Regions from separate parts of the Microbacterium pumilum genome, predicted to be linked through region 2. Evidence: predicted binding sites of a transcription regulator. Region 2 holds the regulator's gene; the other holds the start of a gene.
What was found. The regulator HrcA, encoded in region 2, represses chaperone genes, less so after heat shock. The targets are predictions, from matches to a motif close to TTNGCACTCGNNNNNNNCGAGTGCNAA.
Positions count from the first base shown of each region.

Region 1: the regulator HrcA is predicted to act here: its motif matches at 1,360-1,386, upstream of groL (chaperonin GroEL).

Region 1 is NZ_BAAAOH010000001.1:3,699,620-3,706,616, forward strand. Features, by position in the region: gene groL (chaperonin GroEL) at 1-1,324, opposite strand, end outside; gene ABD188_RS16640 (cold-shock protein) at 1,581-1,784, opposite strand; gene ABD188_RS16645 (LytR C-terminal domain-containing protein) at 1,919-2,488, opposite strand; gene ABD188_RS16650 (DUF3263 domain-containing protein) at 2,546-2,797, opposite strand; gene ABD188_RS16655 (DUF2332 domain-containing protein) at 2,807-3,799, opposite strand; gene msrB (peptide-methionine (R)-S-oxide reductase MsrB) at 3,898-4,305, shown strand; gene ABD188_RS16665 (nitroreductase family protein) at 4,302-4,874, shown strand; gene ABD188_RS16670 (DMT family transporter) at 4,886-5,842, opposite strand; tRNA gene ABD188_RS16675 (tRNA-Thr) at 5,847-5,919, opposite strand; gene ABD188_RS16680 (DsbA family protein) at 5,978-6,919, opposite strand.
Region 2 is NZ_BAAAOH010000001.1:2,880,903-2,887,899, forward strand. Features, by position in the region: gene ABD188_RS12880 (PhoH family protein) at 1-992, opposite strand, end outside; gene ABD188_RS12885 (HIT domain-containing protein) at 949-1,296, opposite strand; gene ABD188_RS12890 (16S rRNA (uracil(1498)-N(3))-methyltransferase) at 1,349-2,080, opposite strand; gene dnaJ (molecular chaperone DnaJ) at 2,086-3,204, opposite strand; gene hrcA (heat-inducible transcriptional repressor HrcA) at 3,259-4,299, opposite strand; gene hemW (radical SAM family heme chaperone HemW) at 4,398-5,615, opposite strand; gene ABD188_RS12910 (DUF1990 domain-containing protein) at 5,623-6,273, opposite strand; gene lepA (translation elongation factor 4) at 6,342-6,997, opposite strand, start outside.

The DNA of each region.
Region 1 (6,997 bases), 820 kb from region 2:
TCGCGCCCGTGGCCTCGTCACCGACGAGGCTGGTGATGGCCTCGGTCTCGTAGGCGATCTTGCCGGCCTGGATGAGTGCGACGCCACCGCCGGGGACGATGCCCTCCTCGACGGCCGCCTTCGCGTTGCGAACGGCGTCTTCGATGCGGTGCTTGCGCTCCTTCAGCTCGACCTCGGTGGCCGCGCCCGCCTTGATGACGGCCACGCCGCCGGCGAGCTTCGCAAGACGCTCCTGGAGCTTCTCGCGGTCGTAGTCGCTGTCGGTGTTGTCGATCTCGCGGCGGATCTGAGTCACGCGACCCTCGAGCTGAGCCGAGTCGCCGGCACCCTCGATGATCGTGGTCTCGTCCTTGGTGATGATGACCTTGCGAGCACGGCCGAGCAGGTCGAGGGTGGTGTTCTCGAGCTTGAGACCGACCTCCTCGGTGATGACCTGGCCACCCGTGAGGATCGCGATGTCCTGCAGCTGCGCCTTGCGACGGTCCCCGAAGCCGGGAGCCTTGACGGCCGCCGACTTGAAGATGCCGCGGATCTTGTTGAGCACGAGAGTCGCGAGCGCCTCACCATCGACGTCCTCCGCGATGATGACGAGCTCCTTGCCGTCCTGGATCACCTTGTCGACGATGGGCAGAAGGTCCTTGATGTTCGAGATCTTCTGGTTCGCGATCAGGATGTAGGCGTCCTCGAAGACCGCCTCCTGGCGCTCGGGGTCGGTGACGAAGTAGGGGTTGATGAATCCCTTGTCGAAACGCATGCCCTCTGTGAGCTCGAGCTCTGTGCCGAAGGTCTGCGACTCCTCGACGGTGACGACACCCTCCTTGCCGACCTTGTCGATCGCCTCGGCGATGAGTTCGCCGATCGTGGGGTCAGCGGCCGAGATGGAAGCGGTCGCGGCGATCTCCTCCTTCGAGGTCACCTCCCGGGCGTCTTCGAGCAGCTGGTCGGTGATGGCCTTGACGGCCTTCTCGATGCCCTTCTTGAGCGAGATCGGGTCCGCGCCGGCGGCCACGTTGCGGAGGCCCTCCTTCACGAGCGCCTGAGCCAGAACGGTGGCCGTCGTGGTTCCGTCACCGGCGACGTCGTCGGTCTTCTTGGCGACCTCCTTGACGAGCTCCGCGCCGATCTTCTCGAACGGGTCGTCGAGTTCGATCTCCTTGGCGATCGAGACGCCGTCGTTCGTGATCGTGGGGGCGCCCCACTTCTTCTCGAGCACGACGTTGCGACCGCGGGGGCCGAGCGTCACCTTGACGGCGTCAGCCAGGATGTTCAGGCCGCGCTCGAGGCCACGACGGGCCTCTTCGTCGAAAGCGATGATCTTTGCCATATGTGTTCGTCCCTCCCGGACGTAAGCGATGGTCATTGGCACTCGACAGGAGTGAGTGCTAATCCATTCTGGCACTCGCCCCTATCGAGTGCAAGCCGCGAGGACGCGGTGCGACACGGAAGGCACCGCCACCGCCCTGTGCGGACGGGTCGACCTTCCGGTTGCATGCCGGTCACCGCACCACGTCGGTGGGGTGCGGTGGCACGGGAGGGATGTCGCCCTCGGCGGGGCGACTCCGGCTACGACGCTGAGCGACTCAGGCTACGACGCGAACCGATTCGGCCTGCGGGCCCTTCTGGCCGGCGCCGACCGTGAACTCGACCGTCTGGCCCTCTTCGAGGACGCGGAATCCTGACATGTCGATGTTGGAGTAGTGGACGAAGACGTCCTGCCCATCGGCCACGGTGATGAACCCGAAACCCTTCTCGGCATTGAACCACTTGACGGTGCCCTGGGTCATACGAATCTCCTGTTGCGGTTGAAGACAGGCTTCATCGTAGGCACGCCGCAAAGCCGCCCAAGGGCTAGGAAACCAACTGTTGACATACGTGCGCCCAAGTTTTACCGACTGGAAACACGGCGTCGCGCGGGTCGTCAGGGAGCGGGCGTCGGAGTCGCCCCGGCCGCCGTCCGATCCAGCCCGATGACGACGGTCAGCTGCGGTACGGCCGGGTCGGCGGGTTGATACGTGTCGCTCTGCACGACGAGCGCGCCACCGATGACGCCGGCGAGACCCGCCGCGGCAGCCTGGTCCTCCGGCGCGAGGTAATAGACGGTCGTCTCGGGGAAGTCATCCGATCCGGCTTCGCTCGCGAGCACGTTGTCGATGGGCCAGCCCGCCGCGACGACGACATCCTTCATCTGCGTCGCCAGGCCGTCCTGCGGGGTCGCGTTCAGGATGACGACCTCGTACGAGGTGTCCACCACCGGCTCGACGGTCGGCACCGGGGTCACCGTGGGCTGAGGAGTCGGGAAGAGCTCGATGCGGCCAGAGGCCAGGAGTGTGCCGAAGATCCCGAGCACGACCAGCACGATGGTCGCCACCGCCGCCCAAAGCAGCACGACCCAGGCGCGCATGCGGGGGTTCTCGGCACGGTGTGCGCCGACTCGACCCGCGTCCGGAAGGTCGTCGAAGCGATCCCGCGGGAAGGTCGTTTTCGGCACCAGATGATGTTACCGGGCCGCCGCCCGGCGCTTTCGTGCGCCGGGCCGGGGCGCCGGCTACCCGGCGTCGCCGGAGGCGTGGCTGAGGCGCAGCTCTCGCCGCGCGTCGCGAAGCCTGCGGAGGCGTTTCACGAGCATCGCGTCGTGCTCCTGTGCCTCCGCGGTGTCGATGAGACGCCCGAGCAGCTGGTAGTACCGGGCGGGCGACATCCCGAGGTCTGAGCGGATCGCCTCTTCCTTCGCACCCGCGTGGCGACGCCATTCGCCCTCGAAGGCGAGGATGGCGCGATCGCGATCAGTGAGGGGCACCCGCTCACGCTAACCCCGGCTCGCCGCCTCCCCGTGACGCCACTCCACGAAAGCGCCGAGCGGGTCGACGGCGGCGAGCGGAACGCCGTCGCGGCCGAGCACGAAGCCCGGCCACGTCACCGGATCGATCCGCGGATGCCACGCGTCATGCAGTCCGGGCGGATCGATCGAGATCCACACGGCGTCGAGGTCGAGAACCGCCGTGATCAATCGCTCACGACCCGCGCGGGGGATGTGCGGCAGGACGCCCGGCGTGGTGACGACGAGCGTCGCACCTGCCGGCGCTCGGCGCGCCGCGGCCCGGAGCACATCGGGGTCGGACGCGTCTCCCCGGATCATCAGCGGCGGATCGGCCGCCGCGATGTCGAGCGCGGCCTCGATGCGGGCTGCCCTTCCCGTCTCACCCGGCCACACCAGTGTGGTGAGGAAACGGCGATCGGCCGGGTCCGCGGGGTCGAGCGGGGCGAGATCGATCCCGGCTCGCCAGACGACCTCGGGCAGGCGGAGCGGCGGGTCACCCGATGCCGCGCAGCTGAGCACCACCCTCGACACGCCGCCGGCCGGATCAAGGTCCACCCCGCCCGCATAGCGGTACGAATAGCGGTCGGGGTAGAGGCACAGTCCTGCGCTCGCGCCGAGTTCCAGGAGGGCGAGCGGGCCGTCGACGCCGCTGAGCGCGGGAAGAAGCGCCGCGCACCGCTGCGGTTCGTTCGTCTGCAGGCTCCGCCGAGACGCTTCGGCGACCACTTCGTCCGCGTGCGCAGCGAGCCACGCCGCCCACGTCGGGTATGCGGCCTCCGGCGCGCCGAGCAGCCGCGTCACCGCGAAGACGAGCGGCGGCTGTCGATGCGTCTCGGGAATGCGCGCGATCACCGCCGCTGTCGGCTCGTCGGCGGCAACTCCTGCTGCCCAGTCGGCGTACAGCGCTGAGCGGCCAGGTGCCTCATCCCGAGCGAATCGCAGGTAACGGGCCGCGACGGCGGCATCGGCGGGGGTCGGCACGGCTTCATTCTCGCGGGGAACGTGCAGCCGCGGTGGCACGGGCGGCGCCCGCCTGCGGTTGAATGGAACCGACTGCCCTTGAAATCCGAGGAGAACTCATGACCTACGCCGTTGACAAGAGCGACTCGCAGTGGCGCGACGAGCTCACCCCCCAGCAGTACGCGGTGCTCCGTCAGGCGGGCACCGAGCGAGCCTGGACCGGCGAGCTGCTCGACGAACATCGAGCCGGGCTGTACACGTGTGCCGCGTGCGGTGCCGAGCTGTTCCAGAGCGGGACGAAGTTCGACTCGCACTGCGGCTGGCCGAGCTTCTACGAGTCGATCCGGCCGGAAGCGGTCGAACTCATCGATGACAGCAGCCACGGCATGCAGCGCACCGAGGTGCGATGCGCAAACTGCGGTTCACATCTCGGGCACGTCTTTCCCGATGGCTTCGGCACGCCCACCGGCGACCGCTACTGCATGAACTCCCTCTCATTGGACTTCACGCCCGGCTCCGACGCATGACGGGTGCCCTCGAGGCGGTCCGGGCCCGTCGCTCGTGGTCGAGGGTGACGGATGCCGCTCCCTCGCATGCCGAGCTGCTGACGCTCGTCTCGGCCGCGGGCCGCGTCGCCGACCACTCGTCGCTGCGGCCGTGGCGGCTGATCGAGCTGCGCGGCTCGGACCGCGAACGACTCGGACGGGCGATCAACAAGGCGAACGGCGACCGCGGCTCGTCGTCGAAGCCGCTCCGTGCCCCGCTGCTGATTGCGATCGTGGCCAGCTATCGCAAGAGCAGCAAGGTTCCGCGCTGGGAGCAGGAGGCCGTCGCGTCGGGCGTCGCCCACGTCCTCAGCCTGCTGCTCGACGAGGCGGGATGGGGAGTCCTCTGGCGGACGGGTGACTACACCCGCTCGAAGGCGATCGCGAAGGCGCACGGACTCGGCAAGAACGAGGAGCTGCTGGGCTGGCTATACGTGGGGGGAAAGCCTCCCCGCTCTCGCCTGGGCAGGCGCCGGGCCGTTGATGCGCGCCACCACATCGCGCGCATGCCGAAGGCCAAGGCTGCCAAGGCGGACGACCACGCCGAGTAGGCGCCGACCCCTCAGCGCCGCCTCCGCCGCCAGGGTTCGGCGGCGACGGCGACCGACAACAGCGCCACGACGACCATCGCGATCTCCTGGACGAGGCCCGGGCTGCCGGCGGCCGGCCACAGCGCGTCGATGATGACGGAGGCCACCAGCTGTCCGACGACGACGCCGAGTCCGAGCAGCAGCACTCCGGTGTAGCCGACCAGTGCGGCCGACAGCATGATGTACGCGACGCCGATCGCTCCACCGGTGTAGATCCACGGGTCCGCCGGCAATGCCTCGGGCGCGCCGGCGATCGCCACGCGGACGAGCGCAGCGGCGACGAGGATGATCGTGCCTCCGATGAAGTTCACGAGGGTCGCCGTCAACGGCGTGCCGACGCGCTGACGCAGCCGGCCGTTGGTCGCCTGCTGCCACGCGATGCCGACACCGGCCGCGAAGGGCAGCGCGAGCATCCAGAGCGGGATGCCGCTGACCCCGCCTCCGACGAGAGCCAGACCGACTGCGGCGAGCGCGAGCAGGCCGCCGAACACCCGGGGCACAGTGACGGCCACCACTCCCGCGGGTCCGTAGCCGATGCGGTCCAGGAACAGTCCGTTCACGGCCTGCCCGGCGACGACTCCGACCGTGAAGAGCGAGACCCCGATCACGCCGACAGCCAGGCCCTGCGTCGCGACCGTGAGCGCACCCGCCGCCCCGCCCGCCATCATCCACCATGGGATCGTGCGGGCGCGGATGCCATCGGTGAGGGCTTTCGCCCCGCGACGACCGGCGGGCAGCGCGGCCGAGAGCACCAGGAGGATGACGAGTCCCGAGCCGAACGAGATCGCCGCGGCGACGAGCCCATCGTCGAGGCGGGCGCCGAGCTGGCCGTTCACACGGGCTTGCAGGGCCGTCAGGATGCCGACGAGGGCCGCACCGCTCAGCAGGATCCAGGCCGGAACGTGCGCGCGTCCGTCGGCGCCCGTCATCACGAGCCGACTACGGGACTTGAACCCGTAACCCCCTAATTACAAGTTAGGTGCGCTACCAATTGCGCCAAGTCGGCAGAGCGTCCAGTGTACCGGCGGCGGGCGCTGGTACGTGGTCGCTGTGGACCCGCCCGCCTACGGGGTCGCGGTCGGCGAAGGTGTCTCTTCGGACTCCTGGTAGTACGCGTCGCTCGCGATCGTCAGGACGAACTGGGCGAACTCCTTGGGGTCGTCGAGGGCTCCGACGTAGGGGGTCCCGTTGACGAGCACCATCGGGGTGCCGGTGAGCGCGACGTCATCGGTGTCGGGCAGACCGCTGAGCGCCCGGTCGGTGGCTTCCTTGGCCCACGTCGAGAACGACTGCTCCTCGATGCACTTGCTGACCCGCTTGGGGGCGTCTGAGCCGACCGCGACAGCGAGCGTCGCGAGCTCGGCGTCGGTGAGACCATCCGACTCGACATCGGGCTGCTGGGTGAGGAGTGCGTTGTTGAACGCGAAGAACTTGGCGGGCGAGTACGTCGCCACGCACGCCGCAGCACTTGCAGCCCGCAACGAGTACTTCGTGCCGTTCGATTTCGCCGTCAGCATGGCCACCGGATAGTACGACAGCGTCGCGGCGTCCTGATTGACCCACTCGGACAGCTGCTGCACGTTCGCGAGCTGGAAGTCCTTCGAACCGGACGAGAGGTAGTCGACGTACACGCGGATGTCGACCATCGACTGGTCGGTCGGCGTCGCGGTCGGGTCGGGCGTCGCCTTGGCCGTCGGCGTGGCGGTAGGGGTCGCGTCGGTCTGACTCGTGTCGCTCATCGGACCGACGCCACTGACGTCCGTCACCATGAACCCGTCGTCGCTCACATTGGCAGGTTGCATGAGCGGCTTGGATGCCGCGGACGAGACGGCCCACGTCACCACCACCGCAGCCACGGCCACGATCGCGATGACCGCGATCGAAATCGAGGCCGTGCGCATCGCACGCGCCCGCGACTGCTTGACGTGGACCTGCTGCGCCTTCTCGCGCACTGCGTCCCGGCGCTCGCGGGGAGCGGCGGGGTTCGGTGACTCGTCGCTCGACATGGAACCTCTCGGGACGGACGGGGGCCGGAAATCGGCAATGGGCCACAGGGATGGCGGCCGTTGACGATGCTAGTCAGC
Region 2 (6,997 bases):
TCGTCGTACTCGGTGTACGCATCCACGATCCGGCCGACCAGGCTGTGCCGCACGACGTCGTCGCTCGTCAGGTAGGCGAAATGGATGTCGTCGATCTCGTTGAGCACTCGGGTCACCAGCCGAAGCCCCGAGGCGCCCAGCGGCAGGTCGATCTGCGTGATGTCGCCGGTGACCACCATCCGAGTGCCGAAGCCCAGACGCGTGAGGAACATCTTCATCTGCTCGGGCGTCGTGTTCTGCGCCTCATCCAGCACGACGAACGAGTCGTTCAGCGTGCGTCCGCGCATATAGGCCAGCGGGGCGACCTCGATCGTGCCGCTCGCCATGAGCTTCGGCACGATCTCGGGGTCCATCATCTCGTTGAGCGCGTCGTAGAGCGGCCGCAGGTAGGGGTCGATCTTGTCGTTCAGCGTTCCGGGGAGGAATCCGAGCCGCTCCCCTGCTTCGACCGCGGGCCGCGTGAGGATGATCCGGCTGACGTCCTTGCGCTGCAGCGCCTGCACCGCCTTGGCCATCGCCAGGTAGGTCTTGCCCGTGCCGGCGGGCCCAATGCCGAACACGATCGTGTTCTCTTCGATCGCGTCGACGTAGGCCTTCTGCCCGAGGGTCTTGGGGCGGATGATGCGCCCGCGCGTCGAGAGGATCGCCTCGCCCAGCACCTCGGAGGGTCGCTGGCCGCCGTCGACACGCAGGATCTTGTTGGACGACGAGACGTCGGCGGGCGCGAGGTCGTGGCCGGCCTTGGTCATCGCGAGCAGCTCGTCCACCAGCGCGCGCGCGGCTGCGACGGCCTCGGCCGAGCCGGTGAGGGTGATCTCGTTGCCGCGCACGAGCACGTCGACGGTCGGATGCTCTCGCTCGACCACTCGCAGCAGTCTGTCCTGCGGGCCGAGAAGCTGGACCATGGCGACGCCGTCCGCGTAGACGCGGTCGACCGTGGGTGAATCGTCAGGCACCGAGACTCTTCTCTTCGAGCCCACCGGCCAGGACATGGGCGTGAACATGGAACACCGTCTGCCCCGCCCTCTCGCCGGTGTTGAAGATGAGACGGAAGTCACCGTCGGAATGCTCGGAGGCGGCGCTGTTCGCCAGTCCGACGAGCTCGACGAGAAGATCGGGGTCGCCGGCGGCCAGCTCGACGACGTTGCGGTAGTCCTCGGTCTTCGGGATCACGAGGAGATGCACCGGGGCCTTGGGTGCGATGTCGCGGATGACGAACGCGTTCTCGGTCTCGGCGATGATCTCGGAGGGGATCTCTCCCTTCAGGATTCTCGTGAAGATCGACGGTTCGCTCATGCTTCAAGTCTAGCGACGGCCTCCGCGGCCGGTCCGCGGCCGCCGACGCCGGCTACCAGCGCCCGAGCTCGGCGCTCACGATCGCGAGGGCGGCCGGTCCGGCGGTCGATGTGCGAAGCACGGTGTCGCCGAGTCGTACCGTCGTCGCTCCGGCCGACGTCAGCGCGTCGAGCTCCTCGGGTGCGATGCCGCCCTCCGGTCCGACGACGAGGACGATGTCGTCATCCGTCGTGAACGACAGCGCGGTGAGGGCGGTCTCGGCGGTCGGCTCCAAGACCAGCACACGGGCGGCCGCGGCACGGTGCGAAAGGTCGGCGGTGGTCTGCAGCGCGGCGACCTCGGGGAGCCAGGCGCGGTGCGCCTGCTTGGCGGCCTCGCGGACGATCGCCGCCCAACGTGCGCGACCCTTGGCCGCCTTGGCCTCATCCCATCGCGACACGCTCCGCGCCGCCTGCCACGGCACGATCTCGTCGACGCCGAGCTCGGTCGCCGTCTGCACCGCGAGTTCGTCCCGGTCGCCCTTGGCGAGGGCCTGCACCAGCACGATTCGCGGTCTGGGCCGCGGCACGTCGGAGCGGGCGAGGATCCGCACCACGACCTCGCGAGGCGCCACCGACTGGCACTCCCCCGTCAGCCACGCTCCGCGACCGTCGCCGATCGTGACGTCCTCGCCGACTCGCACCCGCCGTACCGTGGCCGCGTGATGCGCCTCTGCGCCGGTGAGCGTCACGACGTCCCCGGCACCCGCAGCTGTGGGCTCGTCGAGGACGAAGTGGAGCGGCATCCGGCTCAGCCGTTCCGGAAGCGATCGCGGAGCTTCGCGAACAGTCCCTGGTGGAACTCGGCAAGCCGCGGCCCCGGAGCCTTCGTGCGCCGGGCGAACTCCTCGATGAGCGCGCGCTCCCTGGCGTCGAGGCGCGTGGGCGTGACGACGTGCACGCCGACCCGCAGATCGCCGCGCTGCGAGCCGCGTAGCGGGGTGATGCCGCGGCCCTTGATGGTCAGGATGTCGCCGGCCTGCACGCCGGGCCTGAGCTCGAGTTCGACGGAGCCGTCGAGTGACTCGATCGTCGTCGTGGTGCCGAGGATGGCATCGGGCATCGAGACCTCGAGCGTGGCGAGCAGATCGTCGCCGTCACGGCTGAAGGTCTCGTGCGGAGACACCGTGACCTCGATGTACAGGTCGCCGTTGGGGCCGCCGGCAGGACCGACCTCGCCCGAGCCGGGCAGCTGAAGCCGCAGACCGGTCTCGACGCCGGCGGGGATGTCGAGCGACACCGTTCGGCGGGCGCGTACACGGCCTTGTCCCTGGCAGGTCGCGCAAGGGTACGGGATCGTCGTGCCGTAGCCCTGGCAGACGTTGCAGGGCTGCGTGGTCACCACGTTGCCGAGGAGGCTGCGCACCTGCCGCTGCACGTTTCCGCTGCCATGGCAGATGTCGCACGTCACGGGCGAGGTGCCCGGCTGGCAGCAGGAGCCCTTGCATGTCTCGCAGACCACCGCGGTGTCGACCTCGATCTCTCGGTGGACGCCGAACACGACATCCCCGAGCTCGAGGGTGACGCGCACCAGTGCGTCCTGTCCGCGCTCGCGCCGTGAGCGCGGGCGACCCGCCCGGCCGCCTCCGGCCGCGCCGAAGAACGTCTCGAAGATGTCGCTGAAGCCGCCGAACCCGCCGGCACCTCCGGCGCCGCCGAACGGCTGGTCACCGCCCATGTCGTAGCGGGCGCGCTGGTCAGGGTCGCTGAGCACGTCATAGGCGTGAGTCACGAGCTTGAACCGTTCGGACGCCTCCGCACCGGGGTTCACGTCGGGGTGCAGCTGCCGCGCCAGGCGTCGGTACGCCTTCTTGATCTCGTCGGTGCTCGCATCGCGCGCGACGCCGAGCACCTCGTAATGGTCAGCCACAATCGCCTTCCTTGCCGCGGCACGCCGCGGATCGTGTCAATTCGTCGCCGACGTTCAGCGGCTGCTCTCGTCTTCTTCGAGCAGCCGCGTGAGGTAGCGGGCCACAGCCCGCACGGCGGCGAGGTTCGTCGGGTAATCCATTCGCGTCGGTCCGAGCACGCCCACGCGGGCGCGCGAACCGGTGGCGTCGTAATCGCTTGCGAGCACCGAGGCCTCACCCAGACCGAACGGCTCGTTCTCGCGGCCGATGCTCGTGGCGAGCCCCTGGTCGTCGGCGACCATCTCGCTCATGAGCCGGAGTATCGTCACCTGCTCCTCGATGGCCTCGAGAAGGGGGTAGATGCTGCCGCGGAAGTCGGCCTCGCGTCGCGCGAGGGTGGCGCTTCCGGCGAGGACGAGCCGGTCCTGACGGAACTCCTCCAGCTCCTCGGCGACGACCCGCAGAATCACCGCGATGGCTGCGTCGCGTGACGCGGCTGCCGGACTGGCCTGCGCGAGGTGGTCGCCGATGCGCTGCACGCCTTCACGCACCGAGCGGCCGACGAGGAGCGTGCCGAGTTCGGCGCGCATCCGGGCCAGATCCTCGTCGTCGAAATCGGCGCCGACGACCGTCATCCGCTGCGAGACCCGACCGGTGTCGGTCACGACGATGACGAGCATGCGTCCAGCGCCGAGCTGCACGAGCTCGACATGCGTGACGCGTGCTCGCGCGAACGACGGGTACTGGACGATGGCGACCTGGCCGGTCAGCTGGGTGAGTGCCCGCACGGTGCGGACCAGCACGTCGTCGAGGTCACCGGGGCCCTCGAGGAACGAGGAGATCGCGGTGCGCTGGGCGGGGCTGAGCGGGCGCAGAGCCGAGAGGTGATCGACGAACACCCGGTAGCCCTTGTCGGTGGGCACACGGCCCGATGAGGTGTGCGGGGCGGCGATGAGCTCTTCGTCTTCGAGGAGAGCCATGTCGTTGCGGATGGTCGCGGCAGACACGCCGAACGCGTGCCGTTCGACGATCGCCTTGCTGCCGACGGGTTCTCGCGTGTCGACGTAGTCCTGGACGATCGCTCGCAGCACCTGCAGACCGCGTTCGCTGACCATCCCGCCTCCTCACGCCGCTCTCGGCACCAGGGTCACTGGCACTCGCATGACTGGAGTGCCAATTCTACCGGATGGATCCTGCCCGGTCTGGAAGCGCGTCAGTCGGTGAGCGCCCGCACCACGGCATCGGCGAGCAAGCGCCCGCGCCGGGTGAGCACGATCGTGCCGCGCACTGCCGACGGCCCGTCCACCAGGCCATCGGCGATCAGCGCCGCGACCGCATGGCGCCCCTCGCCCAGCAGCTCGGAGATGGGCAGTCCCTCGCGGATCCGGGTGCGCAGCAGCACGCTCTCGAGCGCGCGAGCCGCGGCATCCGGCCTCTCACGACCAGCCGCGGGAGACTCACCCGCCGCGAGCCGCTGTGCGTAGGCCGCGGGATGCTTGACGTTCCAGAAGCGCACACCCCCGATGTGGCTGTGTGCGCCGGGGCCGAAGCCCCACCAGTCGGTGCCCTGCCAGTAGGCGAGGTTGTGACGAGAGCGCTGCGACTCGTCTCGCGCCCAGTTCGACACCTCATACCACTCGTAGCCGGCCGCGGCGAGCAGCTCGTCGGCGAGCTCGTACATGTCGGCCTGCAGGTCGTCATCGGGCGCCGGCACCTCGCCGCGACGGATCTGCCGCGAAAGCTTCGTGCCGTCCTCGACGATCAGCGCGTACGCCGAGATGTGATCGGGCGCGAGCGCGATGGCCTCTTCGAGCGATGTGCGCCAGTCGTCGAGTGTCTCCTCCGGTGCGCCGTAGATCAGGTCCAGGCTGACATCGAGCCCCACGCTGCGCGCGGCGATCAGCGCCGTCCGCACGTTCGCCGGCTCGTGCGTGCGGTCGAGCGCCGCGAGCACGCGCGGGACCGCCGACTGCATACCGATCGACATCCTGGTGATTCCGGATACCGCGAGCTCGGCCGCGACGTCATCCGTCACCGTGTCGGGATTGGCCTCGACGGTGACCTCGGCATCCGCCTCGATCCCGAACGCCGAACGCACTCCCCCGAGCATCCGTCCGAGATCGCCCGGCGGCAGGAGTGTCGGCGTGCCGCCGCCGAAGAACACGGTGCGCGCCGGCCGGAGCGGGCCTGATGCCTCCAGCACCCGCCGGGCGAGGGTGATCTCCTGCAGCAGCGTGTCGGCGTACTGGTCCTGCCTTGCCCCTTGCAGCTCACTCGATGTGTAGGTGTTGAAGTCGCAGTAGCCGCACCGAACGCGGCAGAACGGCACGTGCAGATAGACGCCGAACGATGTGCGGGCGTCGATCGCCGTGCCGGGCGGCAGTGAGCCGTCGGCCGGCGCCGGCTCGCCGAGCGGCAGCGCGGAGCCCATCAGCGCCTCACGCGGATGTGCTGTACAGCGGCGAGATCGCGCGGAGATACCGCGTGAACAGCTCCCGTCGGCGTCGGCGCGTCAGCCGAGGCAGCACCTTGTAGAGCACGGCCTCGGGGGCGTCGAACGCGCGGACGGTGAACCAGACCTCATCCTTGTCGTTCCACTCGAGCATGAACGACTCCTCGCCGCTCACGACCGAATCCGACACCGTGCCGAGCGCGAATCCCACGCGACGTGGTTCTTCGACGGCGAAGATGACTCGCAGCACGGCATCCGCGCGCAGGCCTTTCACCCGGCCGTCGACGCGGATCGTGGTGCCCGCTCCGACGTAGGGGGTGCCGTCCGCGTCGTAGCGCAGATCGGCATCGGTGCGGCTCGGCGCGATCGCGTTGCCTTCCCCGTCGAAGCTGACACCTGAGTACATGGGTCCGGATGCCGGGCGCACATCTTTGAGCTCCAGCCCGGCTCCCCGCTGCGCCGCCCAGGACAGCAGAGCATCGCTCGCGGTCTGGAAACGAGACTCGCCGCTGCCGATCCGCCACGACTCCTCGGCCGGGATGCTCCGCTCCGGCGGGTACTGCATCAGGTCGGGCGCCTGCGTCGCGCCGACGGCGGCGTAGTCGACGGTGTCGTCCCGGAAGGTTCCTCGACGCATGGTGTTCAGCCTACCGATCTGCGCAGCGCGCGCACCGGCAGCCTGACGGCGCCGGGGCGCGGCATCCGCTACTTCTTCTCTTTGCTCTCGGTGTCGCCGGAGAGTGCCGCGATGAACGCCTCCTGAGGGACCTCGACGCGCCCGACCATCTTCATGCGCTTCTTGCCCTCCTTCTGCTTCTCGAGCAGCTTGCGCTTGCGGGTGATGTCGCCGCCGTAGCATTTCGCGAGGACGTCCTTGCGCATCGCTCTGATCGACTCGCGGGCGATGATGCGGGCGCCGATGGCCGCCTGGATCGGCACCTCGAACTGCTGGCGCGGGATGAGCTTCTTCAGCCGCTCGGTCATGAGCACCCCGTATGCGTAGGCCTTGTCGCGGTGCACGATGGCGCTGAACGCGTCGACCGCCTCACCCTGCAGCAGGATGTCGACCTTCACCAGGTCGCCCTCCTGATCACCGCTCGGCTCGTAGTCGAGGGATGCGTAGCCCGCCGTCTTCGACTTCAGGTTGTCGAAGAAGTCGAAGACGATCTCGCCGAGCGGCATCTTGTAGCGGATCTCGACGCGGTCCTCGCCGAGGTACTCCATTCCGAGCAGGGTGCCGCGCCGGGACTGGCAGAGCTCCATGATCGTGCCCACGTAGTCCTTGGGTGCGAGGATCGCAGCCTTCACCATCGGCTCGGTGACACTCGCGATCTTGGTCCCCGACGGGAACTCGCTCGGGT